Regions from separate parts of the Ketobacter nezhaii genome, predicted to be linked through region 3. Evidence: predicted binding sites of a transcription regulator. Region 3 holds the regulator's gene; each other region holds the start of a gene.

Region 1 (4,181 bases), on a different contig from region 3:
CTGATGGAAGACATTGATATCAGCAAGCGTCTTAAACAGTTAAGCAGGCCCTTCTGCATCGCTGACCCGGTTGTGACTTCCAGCCGGCGCTGGCAGCAGGACGGCGTGGTCTACACGATTTTACTAATGTGGTTTATGCGGCTGGCCTATTGGCTGGGGGTTTCTCCTCAGCGCCTTTGGCGTTGGTATTACGGGAATTCATTATGAGTACGCTGATTCAGGTATTCGCAAAGGCGCCATTAGCCGGAAGGGTTAAAACCCGCATTGCGAAAACGCTGGGTGAGACCGCCGCGTTAAATCTGCATAAATTATTGTGTGATCATATTATACAGGTTGCCCAGACATCCCAGGCCGACGAAGTGGAAATCTGGACCACGGAGCCGAATGCCTATTTTGATGTTTTCGCAGCACCGGTCTGGATACAGCAAGGACGTGAGCTGGGTACCCGCATGTCTTTTTCTTTACGTCATGGGTTGTCTCGTTTTGATCGGGTATTGATAATTGGTGGGGATGCCTACTCATTGACACCGGACTATCTTAATCAGGCGTTAAGCGCGTTGCAGGAAACCGACGTGGTGTTGGGGCCGGCAGAAGACGGCGGCTACGTGTTGGTAGGCGCCACGCAGACTTGGCCTGTATTATTCCAGAAGGTGCCCTGGGGTACGGCGGACGTAATGGGGGCGACGTTGGATATCATGTTAGCGAACGGCATCGGATTTCACCTTTTGCCGGAGCAATGGGATATTGATACCCTGGACGACTTGCGGAAGCACGCGCCTGATTTACTGCAACAATTAGAGGATACAATTAACTGAGCTGTCGGCTTTTTCTCTGCATATCCGTCAAAAACCGGTTCAGCGTGCGTTGGGTGTTACCGTCCAGTTCAGTGAATTGAACTCCAAGGTAGGTCACTTTGCGTTCTTGTTCCACTTGCCAGTGCATCAGCTTGCCACCACAGACAATAGGCGTACCGTCACTCAGTACCAGGTGGCAGGCACTGTAGATCTCGCCGCGTTCGGGTTTGGGGTCTAAAAACCCCTGTATTTTTACCCGCATACCGCTGGCGGACAGATCCACCAGTCCACCGCTCAAGGTGGGGTTGCTATCATGAGTGAGTGTGACTTTGATGGATGATATCTGGCTGAGTTTAACCCGGAAAGCGTCCCGCAATTGAACTTGCTCTATCCCTTTCGGAAAACTAAACCAATGCAGGTCTTCGCTGCGGCTAGGGTCTTTGTCGTTATATAAGGCTTCGAACTGATGACGAATGCCCTGATGGGTTAGCGAAAATCGCACTTTAACCCCGGGCATCATTAGAGCATTGGCTTCTTTTGGTAGAAACGCATCACAGGCAAAGCGGTGGGCATCGGGATCGACATCCACTATGCCGCTATTTAACTTGGCTAAGCGCCGCTTACCTGTGTCCATTACCACAGCGGTAAGAAAATGGTTTTCCCGTAAATACAGTTCCAGCAAATCACTGATACTGTTGCGGCCGTGCTTTATGTTTTTGGACGACCCTTTCTTTTCCTGATGTTCCTGGCCAAATAGCCGATCAATGAGACCGTTAATCATGGTGGCTCAACTACCTTTCGTAAAACTCCTTATTGCAAGTCTAGCAGTTCTTCGACAGCTTTCCTCTGGCTGAAATATCAAGCAGTTACCAGCATGCGGTGTTCGGCATTCAGGGACTTACGCCCGTTTGCCTGGTAAATGGCGACCTGATTCACGGTGCCCTTGATAATGGTCATCAATCTTTCCATGGAATTCTGGGCATGCGCCAGAATTTTGCCATTGACTTTGTTAAGCCGGCCGCAGGTGTTCATGGTGTCAGACAGCGTATCCCAATTCTGGCTGAAACGTTGCTGCCAGCTGGCCGGAACCTGTTTTAAGAACAGATCAAAGCCGGCTTTGTCCGCGCTAAAGCCCATTTCGGACATGATCTGGCGGCGCTGTTGATCCGCTTCTTCCAGCTGAATCAAAGAGCGGGTCTTTTGCTTTACCAGTTCACTGTGGGCATTGTATTGCCGTCTTTCCAGGAGTGTTTTTTCCTCCTGTAGAACGGTTTTGAGTTGCTGGGCCAGCTGGCAGTCATGCTCAATAACTTTAAGAAGTTGTTGTGCCGCCTGGGGTGAGACCTTCGCGGCCGGTGTTGAGGTTGCCTGTCTGGACATAGTGACTCCTGTGACTGTTCTTTGACAATATTAGAGAATAAGCAATGGTTGTGCCAAAGGTAGAAAAGGGGAGTCGGAAGGGGGAATGAATTGGGCGGTTTGGGTCAGCCGGTTTATCGGGATCCACCAAGGGAGAGTTTAGATGGGAGCAGAGTAGAGAGCAGGGCGACTCACTATTAAAATAACGAATCGCTTTCCAGCATCTTTGCAGCCGTTGCTTGAGCATCCACTTTATAGCTGCCATCGGCAATCGCAGCGCGTAATGCTTCAACTCTGGATTGGTTCACCGGGGTTTCCAAGTCGATGTCTTTACTAATTCGGTTAAGCGTCTGGCCTTCGGCACTGATACGGACGGTTTCACCTGAAGGTTTTGCCGGATTATTCGATTCGTCAGGCTGGGAAACAGGGGACGAAACGACTTTTTGTGCGTTGCGGGCCTTAGAGGAATTGGCCTGACTGCTATTTAACCCATTGATATCCATAGCCATGTTACTGTGCCTTCTGTTTTTATTGCTGTCTTACTTTATGTATCGACCGCAACAGCTAGAACTTTAGCCAAATTAATACACGAATTTTTAATCGCTGCCAATAATCTTATCGGCAGCTTAAAGGCTGACTTTAATGCGTCCGGGCCCGCTAATGCGGCCTTCGACCACTTTCTCTGTGTTGGCGTTTTTGACGCGTATGAGCTCGCCGTAGGCGCCGTCTTCCATCGAAACGCCGGTGGTGCGGATATTCAGCCCTGGGCCTTCGGCAATGATCACCACTTTCTCGCCCCGGTTGATCATCTTAACCGGGTCCATTAAAGAAGAATTGAGTACTTGCCCTGCGGAGATGGGACGCTTGGCAACAAAGCCGTTGACCTGTTCTGCTGCGCTAAAATAGCCGCCATACAGCAGACTAACGTCCCGTGTTTCGATACTGATGTCGCCCGCGCTTAAATGGGTGCCCTTGGCGATAGGGCCGCTGGCAATCACCACCTTGGCAAATGCTTGAATAGTAACAGGCACATGGATCGCCCAGGGCTCATCGCCATTACATTCCACGCGCATAGTGAGACGGCCGTAGTTGCGGTTGCGTGGACGGTGTTGGATATCCAGAGGCGCATTACAGCGACTCAGGCGTAGGCGGGGATCAACCGGTTGGATGCTGATATCGTAGCTTTCATAGGTATCCCCCTGTATTTCCTTCGCATAATGCTGAATTGATTGGTCGACCTGGGTGTGCAGTGTCGCCGGAGTGACGGGCTGCTCATCGGTTGGTGACTGTGTAAAACCCGTGGTAGCGCCTAAACTACTCAATAGCCACGTTGCCAGAACAGCCAGGTACCGTCCCGCTTTGTACGCTAAAATTTGTGGGGCCATGCTGTTCATTTAATTTATTTGACCTATTCTGAATGAAGTGGTGAGTGGATCAATTCAGGTCGCCGGTTTCTTGACGAACCACCGCGTTAAGGTAGTAGCAAGCAAACACCGTGCCGGAATATTGATGCGGTTTAAGTAGAAGCGAATTGGAGTTTGAGTATGGCCGGTGTTCTTGATTCTGTTGATCAGCGAACCAAACTGGTAGGACAGAACCGGTTAGAGCTGTTGTTGTTTCGTTTGGCCGATGATCAAATTTATGGCATCAACGTTTTTAAAGTCCGTGAAGTATTGCAGTGTCCGAAGCTGACGGCCATTCCGCAACGTAACCCAGTGGTCAGAGGGATTGCGCATATTCGAGGCGGCACCATTTCTGTGATGGATATGAACCTGGCGATGGGTAATGCGCCGTTGGATGATATTGAAAACTGCTTCGTGATTATCTCGGAATACAATATGGCAGTGCAGGGTTTTTTGGTGAAAGCGGTGGAACGTATCGTAAACCTGAATTGGGGAAATATACACCCGCCACCCAAGGGAGCAGGCAAAGGTAATTATCTTACTGCGGTTACCGAAGTCGATAACCGTATCGTAGAAATTATTGACGTGGAAAAGATTTTGTCTGAGGTTTCCCCGCTCGAGGAAA
Region 2 (4,181 bases), 100 kb from region 3:
TTACTGGAAAATAACCTTGCCGGACGCGGAGTATCTGCAATTATCCGAGTGCGGACATATGCTGCATATGGAGAAGGCGGAATTTGCATCGGGTCTTCACCGGGAGTTTCTGGATCGCTATCGCGCAGCGGGTGCGTTCGAGCCCAGACATGACAAGTCGGACGACACCGGTCAATACGCAATTTCCGACTAATGACCGGGCTATTGGCGCTGGTCTCACTCTGATTTTTTTCCTGCGTACAGTATCAACGGCCAGTGAATTGGCTGTTCTTTCTTTGGATCACCCCAAGCGGCTTTGATCTCATCAAAATGCAATTCAAGGGGATTTGTATTGTTCGTTTTCTCGTAGAGTTTTACCGCAGACCAGGTGTTGAGATAGCCGATAAGTTCATCGAATGTCCAGCGTGTGCGCATATAAAACGGCGGGTTATCCAGGCGCGGGTAGGGGAACGCAATGCGCGTATAGCCGTTATCCAAAAGCGCACGTTCCGGTGGCCAGTATGGTCCTACAATTTCGCTATGAAAGCGTTCGATTGTTGCGTCCAGAGGAGTGTCGGTATAAAGCAATTGGTAACCCCAGGCTGCGAATAACCCGCCAGGCTTTAGCGTACGGTCAACCTCTTTAAAAAAGCGGGCATGATCGAACCAATGGATGGCTTGTGCCACGGTGATCAGGTCGATGCTGTTATCGGCTGCGTCGATGTGTTCGGCCGGGCTGACAAAAAATTTCAGATTGTCTCCGGGTTGGGTTTGCGCGATTTGTTCAGCGCTGGCATCGGTTGCGATAACCTGCTGAAAATACCCCGACAGCGCGATCGCTGCCTGTCCATTACCGCAACCGATATCCCACGCCAGCTGTTTGTTGGGGGCTGTTGTCGCTAAATATTGGTACAAGTCGTCCGGATAAATTGGGCGAAAACGCCTGTAGCTATCAGCACCGGAAGAAAAATAATCTTTAAACGAATTATCCTGCTTACTCATAATGATCGCCTTGCAACGTAAAGGGATGTTCAGGATACCCTTATTATGATGAAAGAGAAGTCAGCCAGGTAAATGTCCGGTATTCGCGCATCCCCTCATGCGCTTTCTTTGCCGTTTCTCCCAATATCGGCGCGCCGTGTGGTTAAAGCGGGTGGCCGTCGTTTTCCCGCAGCGGCCATCCGCCCATTGCTTTCCATCTGTTCACCACCCAGCAAAAGAATTCGGCTGTTTTCATGGCGTCGTAAATAGCGGAATGGGCTTCCGAATTACTGAATTGGATATGTGCTGCACGGCAGGCTTTGGCCAAAACCGTCTGACCAACCGCCAGGCCGCCGATGGTGGCAGTATCGAAGCAGGAGAAAGGATGAAACGGGTTGCGTTTGATGCCATTACGGTTGACGGCAGCGTTTACAAAATCCCGGTCGAAAAAAGCGTTGTGGCCTACCAGGATGCTGCGGGTGCAATTGGCTTCTTTCATGGCCTGTCGCACTGCACGGAACATATCTTTGATCGCGACGACTTCATCCACCGCACCTCGGAATGGGTGGTAGGGGTCGATACCGGTAAAATCCAGGGCGGCCTGTTCTATGTTGGCACCCTCGAAGGGCACCACATGGTGGTGAATCTGCTGTCCCGGAATCAGGTTGCCGTTTTCATCCATATCCAGGATGACAGCAGCAATTTCCAATAACGCATCGGTCTCATGGTTAAAGCCACCGGTCTCAACATCGATGACTACAGGAAGATAGCCACGGAAGCGGTTACACAGGGCGGTATTATCGTCACTCATCAGGGCAAGTTCTTATGAATAAGCCGCGATGCTAACTTACCACCGTACAGGGCACAAATTTTTTACACCAAAATACCCACCAGAGGGCTCAAGAATCCGCTCAGGGGGTCGATAGAATAAGGTATTACCCGGTTTTATTAACCATGGATAGCTGGTTGGACGATGTGAATATGTGGCGTATCCTTCTGATTATTTTAGCTTTTTTGGCCCCGAGTCCGGCGTTCTCTCATACCTACGAGGCGCGGGTGGATGAGTCCGTCTGGCATTTGGACCCTTCTCCTTTGCAATGTCGCCTGTGGCAATCCGTTCCCAATTACGGCGACGCCGTATTTGAAGCCAATGCGGGACAAACGCTGCAATTCTATATGGATTTGTATCGACCCATAAGCCGGGGTGGAAAAGCCGAGATGTCGGTAGAGGCACCGGAATGGCGCAGCGGATTGGTCTCCAGGCCGATCGGCACCACGGATTTCAAAGCGGGGCGACGACCCATCGAGTTAGCTGAAGAGGTCGCGAACCAAATGCTGGCGGAGTTGCAGGTGGGGATGACGCCGTCTTTCAGTCACCCCGGCTGGTTTAACGAACATCCGGTCACAGTGGGCGTTTCGGCGGTGAATTTTCAACGTGCTTACCGTGACTATCTATCCTGTGTGTCGGGCTTGTACCCGGCGAACTTTGAAGAGCTACGCCAGTCCAGGCTGCTGTTCGGAATCAATAAAGTTGGAATTAATCCCGAAATTCAGCAACGCCTGGATTTGATTGCCGGTTATATCAACCTGGATCCTTCCATAAAGAAAATATACATTGACGGTTACGCCGACAAGCCAGGCCGGCGTGGTCACAATTGGGAGCTTTCCCGCTTGCGTGCTGCGGCGGTGAAAACCTATCTTGAAGAGCAGGGCGTGATGCCGGAATTAATAGTGATGAACTACCACGGTGAAGGCCGCAGCTCCAGACGCTTCCAGAAAGAGCAATATTCTGCAGACGACCGCCGTGCCTCGATACGCCTGGTGAGGTAGTCCATGCCAGCTTTCCCAGGCTGAGTTTGCATGAACAAACCCTGTTACAGGGTCAATGGGACCACCGGGCGGTAGGAAATCATCCCGCCAATCAGGTACAATACGCGCCTTTTCAGTTTGACCATTTATTTCTGTGGAAGGGATCGTACGCATGTCTGATATCAACAAGGTGGTGCTTGCCTATTCTGGCGGTCTGGATACCTCTGTCATTGTAAAATGGCTGCAGGAAAGCTATCAGTGCGAGGTGGTCACGTTTACCGCCGATCTGGGGCAGGGAGAAGAAGTCGAGCCCGCCCGAGCCAAAGCCGAGGCCATGGGAATCAAAGAAATTTTCATTGAGGACGTGCGGGAAGAGTTCGTGCGTGACTTTGTATTCCCCATGTTTCGCGCTAACACCATCTATGAAGGTGAGTACCTGCTGGGCACGTCAATCGCACGTCCGCTCATTGCCAAGCGTCTGGTGGAAATAGCGGAAGAAACCGGAGCGGATGCGATCTCTCACGGGGCCACCGGCAAAGGCAACGATCAGGTGCGATTTGAGTTGGGCGCTTACGCATTGCAACCGGGTATTAAGGTGATTGCGCCTTGGCGCGAATGGAACCTGACCTCGCGCGAAACACTAATGAACTATGCACAGGAACATCAGATTCCGGTGGATTTCTCTAAAGCCGGTAAAAAATCCCCTTATTCTATGGACGCTAATCTACTCCATATTTCTTATGAAGGCGGCATTCTGGAAGACCCCTGGTCAGAACCGGAAGAGGACATGTGGCGTTGGTCCGTGAGCCCTGAGAACGCGCCAGACCAGCCCACCTATATTGAGCTGAGCTACGAAGGCGGCGATATCGTGGCTATTGACGGGGTGCGTCTGGCGGCCCATGAAGTACTGGCACAGCTGAACAAAGTCGGCGGCGACAATGGCATTGGCAGAGTTGATATTGTTGAGAACCGTTATGTGGGTATGAAAGCCCGCGGCGCCTACGAAACACCCGGCGGGACCATTATGATGCGTGCTCACCGCGCCATAGAATCGATTACCCTGGATCGGGAAGTGGCTCACCTGAAAGACAGCTTGATGCCCAAATACGCCGAGCTGATTTATAACGGCTACTGGTGGAGCCCGGAGCGGACCATGCTGCAGGCGATGATTGATCAGACCCAGGATGTAGTGAACGGCGTGGTGCGACTAAAACTGTATAAAGGCAATGTCACGGTCGTTGGCCGACAATCGGACCAATCCTTGTTTGATGATCGTATTGCCACGTTCGAAGACGATGCCGGAGCGTACGATCAGAAGGATGCCGAAGGCTTTATCAAACTCAATGCACTGCGTCTGCGCATTGCTGCCTCGAAAGGTCGTAAACTTAAATAACATCTTTTGTAACAACGAG
Region 3 (4,181 bases):
TATGCTCCGACGGAAGAAGAAAAGTCAGAATTAATGGCAGCGCTACAACGGCGCGGTCAGGCTAACGAGCAATTTGACGCGTTGTTAAAGCAACGTCAGCAGCAGGAGTCGGGTGTATCGACTCAAGAGCCTCAAGTGCAAATCAGTGCCCGCGCGCGGCAGCGAATGCAGGCCCAATCGGCGGCTCCCCGGGTTGCAGAACCTGCGCCTGTTGCGCAGCAGCAAGCACCGCAATCCGGTAGCGAGCTGGCGGCTATGCGCGGCGAACTGAGCCAGTTGCGTCAGATGCTCAATATCCAGATGGCGAATGTGGCCTGGGGCAGCTTTAACCACCAGAACCCATTATCCGCCTCCGTATTCAAAAAATTGGCGCGCCTGGGTTTGTCCCCGGCGCTGTGCCGGAAGCTGGTTCGTAATGTGCGTGCCGATACCGATATCAAACAGGCCTGGAAAACCTGCCTGGTGGAGCTGAGTGACGATCTGCCGTTAATGCAGGCGGACATTGTGGCCCACGGTGGTGTTTTTGCCTTCGTCGGACCGGCGGGTGTGGGTAAGACCACCACCATTTCTAAAATAGCCACACGCTATGTATTGGAACACGGCGCCGAGAATTTGGCACTGGTCACAACGGACAGTTATCGCCTTGCGGGTCATGAGCAGCTCAGCACGTTGGGCCGCATTCTGAACGTACCGGTACGGGTGGTCACTGAGCAACAGTCCCTGGAGCAAATTTTACGGGGATTGTCCCGCAAAAAACTGGTTCTGATCGATACTGCGGGTTTAAGCCACAAAGACCAGGTTCACCGGGAACAGATGGATATGCTGGAAACCCTGGGTGATCACGTGCAGCGCTGGTTGGTGTTGTCTTCCACCACGCAACGCAGAATTTTGGATAAAGCGGTTGCGGATTATAAACATCTGAATCTAGACGGTTGTATTCTCACAAAACTGGACGAATCCGCAAGTTTGGGCGAGGCTTTAAGCATGGTCATTGAATCTCAGCTGCCCATAGCCTATACCACGGATGGTCAGAATATCCCTGATGACTTACAGCGACCGAATGCGACGCGTCTTCTGAATCATGCCATTGCACTCGCGAAGGGGTACAGAATGGACGAAGCGGAGGTGGCAGATTATTACAGCGATGCCATTTCGGATGCGGAAGCGGAGCTGGCCTACGCCTAGCAAACTGAACCAAGGTGCATACAAAAATTTTATGAGCAATCATTCTGTACAGGTTATCGCAGTAACGGGCGGTAAAGGTGGTGTCGGCAAGAGCAACGTCTCAATCAACCTGGGCGTGTGTCTGGCGGAGATGGGGCGCAGGGTGGTGTTGATGGACGCCGATCTGGGGCTGGCAAACCTGGACATCCTTTTGGGTATTACGGCGCGTAAAAACTTATCCCATGTTTTGAATGGCGAATGCAGCTTGTCCGAAATCCTGGTGGACGGCCCCGGCGGAATTAAAATCGTACCGGCATCATCAGGCACCCGGGAATTGGTGAGCATGGGCACGCGGGAGCACGCCGGTCTGATTCACGCTTTCAGTGAGCTGAGCGATCAGGTGGACGTATTGCTGATCGATACCGCTGCAGGTATCTCCGAAATGGTGGTCAGTTTTCTTACGGCAGCCCAGGAGAGCCTTTTTGTTGTAACCAACGAGCCCACCTCTATTACCGACGCGTATGCGTTGATGAAACTGCTCAATCAACAGCACGGCATGTACCGTTTCAATGTGTTGGCCAATATGGTTCGCACGCAACAGGAAGGCCGGGAAATCTACGCCAAGCTCACCAAAGTAACCGACCGCTTTCTGGATGTCGCGTTGCAATTTAGCGGTTGCATTCCGTTTGATGAATACCTTCGCAAAGCCGTGATGCGTCAAAAACCGGTGGTGGAAGCCTATCCCCGCAGTAAAGCGGCATTGGCATTCCGAACCCTGGCAAATAAAGTTGACGGATGGCCGCTTCCTACTACGCCGCGCGGCCATCTGGAGTTTTTCGTGGATCGTCTGGTGCAGGGCGTAGCCGCCCGTTAGACAGGCAAAAGCAATGTTGGGTCAAAGACAGCAGCATATGTATAACGATAAATCGGCACCTCAACTGGATGCGATGGTGGAGCAGTACACGCCCTTGGTCAGGCGCATTGCTCATCACCTGATGGGTCGAATGCCGTCCTCGGTTGCGGTTGAAGATTTATATCAAGCTGGTTTGATTGGCCTGCTGGACGCGATCAAGCGTTTTGATAATAGCAAGGGCGCCAGCTTCGAAACCTACGCCGGTATCCGCATTCGCGGGGCGATGGTGGATGATGTGCGGAAGGGCGAGTGGGCGCCGCGCTCGGTACACCGTAATGCGCGCCGTATCCAGGAAGCCATCCGCAGTGTCGAGAATCGCACCGGTGCCGATGCCCATGACCGGGATATCGCCAACGAATTGGGTATTTCCCTGAACGAATACCATGCCATGCTTCAGGACAGCATGGCGACACGTTTGTTCAGCCTGGATGAAATGGAATCGCCGGACGATTTTATTGACAGTGAGCGCCAACAAGAGCAATCCCTGAACCCTTTTGAAGAACTGCAGCATGGGGATTTCCGCAATCACCTGGCTAAGGCAATCGAGCAACTTTCTGAGCGTGAACAATTGGTTATCTCGCTTTACTACGACGAAGAGCTGAACCTGAAGGAAATCGGTGAAGTACTGGGCGTTAGTGAATCGAGGGTGAGTCAAATTCACAGTCAGGCTGCTCAACGATTGCGAACCCGCCTACAAGAGTGGCTTTGATATTTATACAAAAACTGGATACGGCTAGATCTACAACTAGACTTAGTAAAAAGTCTGTTGAGAGATAGAACAGCGGGTGCTGCCTGCTCGACGGATTCCAACAGCATGTTAACCACCGTAGTTTGCACATTAGACGTAGTGAACTGGGTTCAGTGGAGGCAACTTTGAACAAGAACATGAAAATTCTTATTGTTGATGACTTTTCTACAATGAGACGAATTATAAAGAATCTTCTTAGGGATCTGGGGTTTACCAACACCCAGGAAGCGGATGACGGCACTTCTGCGCTTCCGTTACTCAAATCTTCGGATTTTGATTTCCTTATTACCGATTGGAATATGCCGGGTATGACCGGGATCGATTTACTGAAAGAGGTTCGAGCCGATGCCAAGCTGCAAAGTTTGCCGGTATTGATGGTGACGGCAGAAGCCAAGCGTGAACAGATTATTGAAGCTGCTCAGGCCGGGGTAAACGGATATGTGGTGAAGCCATTTACGGCGCAGGCGCTACAAGAAAAGATCGAAAAGATATTTGAACGAGTGGACGCCTGATTACAGTCACCGTGAACATCAGATGTGAGAACAGCATGACGGAACAAGGGCAACAGGAACAGTTAGTCGAGTATGCCAAAACTCTGTTAGAACAGCTCGAAAGTGGTGAAGCCAACGAAGCGATGCAGACCATTGCTCAACTGCATCAGAAGCGTGATCAAGTGCTGTTTCATGAGGTGGGACGGTTAACCCGAAGTCTGCATGAATCGATAAAAAACTTTGCCATAGATACCACCAATTCACAAATGCGCGAAGAGATGTCGCGAATGCAAGATGCTTCCCAGCGCCTCAACTATGTAATCGAAAAAACAGAGAGTGCAGCCAATAAAACCATGGACATGGTTGAGTCAACCATGCCGATCTCTGCGCAATTGGCGAATGAAGCAAAAGCGTTGAAGTTAGAGTGGGATCGTTTAATACGCCGTGAAATGCGGCCGGAAGAATTCCGCGAGCTGTCAAAAAAAGTCGGCGTTTTCCTGACAACAGCCACGGAAGAAAGCGCGACGATCAATGCCAATCTGTCCGGCATTATGCTGGCTCAGGATTTTCAGGATTTAACCGGTCAGGTAATCAAACGGGTTATTGAGCTGGTTCAGGAAGTTGAAGTGGAACTGGTCAACCTGGTCGCTATGGCCGGTTCCATTGATGAGATCACCGGTGTCAAGCACGATGACCTGACCCCGAACACGGAAAAAGCAAACGCACCTGATATCGGGCCGGAAGGTCCGATCATGGAACCGGAAAAACGCAACGACGTGGTTTCCGGCCAGGATGATGTCGATGCCTTGTTGTCCAGCCTCGGATTTTAAGGAGTAAGGTATGAGTTTCGACGCCGACGAGGAAA

The links. The regulator FliA, encoded in region 3, starts transcription of late flagellar genes. The targets are predictions, from matches to a motif close to CTAAAGTTTNNNNNNNNNNNGCCGNTAA.
Region 1: a site for FliA is predicted at 2,702-2,729, ahead of flgM (flagellar biosynthesis anti-sigma factor FlgM). Genes of this name have one in related genera too.
Region 2: a site for FliA is predicted at 1,859-1,886, ahead of FT643_RS01565 (flagellar protein MotY). Genes of this name have one in related genera too.

The regions. Positions count from the first base shown of each region.
Region 1 is NZ_VRKW01000005.1:113,038-117,218, forward strand. Features, by position in the region: gene FT643_RS11710 (TIGR04283 family arsenosugar biosynthesis glycosyltransferase) at 1-207, shown strand, start outside; gene FT643_RS11715 (TIGR04282 family arsenosugar biosynthesis glycosyltransferase) at 204-815, shown strand; gene FT643_RS11720 (flagellar brake protein) at 808-1,575, opposite strand; gene FT643_RS11725 (flagella synthesis protein FlgN) at 1,653-2,174, opposite strand; gene flgM (flagellar biosynthesis anti-sigma factor FlgM) at 2,351-2,662, opposite strand; gene flgA (flagellar basal body P-ring formation chaperone FlgA) at 2,780-3,538, opposite strand; gene FT643_RS11740 (chemotaxis protein CheV) at 3,698-4,181, shown strand, end outside.
Region 2 is NZ_VRKW01000001.1:332,428-336,608, reverse strand. Features, by position in the region: gene FT643_RS01580 (alpha/beta fold hydrolase) at 1-193, shown strand, start outside; gene FT643_RS01575 (class I SAM-dependent methyltransferase) at 217-981, opposite strand; gene rnt (ribonuclease T) at 1,124-1,771, opposite strand; gene FT643_RS01565 (flagellar protein MotY) at 1,915-2,790, shown strand; gene FT643_RS01560 (argininosuccinate synthase) at 2,942-4,162, shown strand.
Region 3 is NZ_VRKW01000001.1:433,064-437,244, reverse strand. Features, by position in the region: gene flhF (flagellar biosynthesis protein FlhF) at 1-1,185, shown strand, start outside; gene FT643_RS01985 (MinD/ParA family protein) at 1,217-2,038, shown strand; gene FT643_RS01980 (RNA polymerase sigma factor FliA) at 2,076-2,786, shown strand; gene cheY (chemotaxis response regulator CheY) at 2,951-3,337, shown strand; gene FT643_RS01970 (protein phosphatase CheZ) at 3,373-4,146, shown strand; gene FT643_RS01965 (chemotaxis protein CheA) at 4,157-4,181, shown strand, end outside.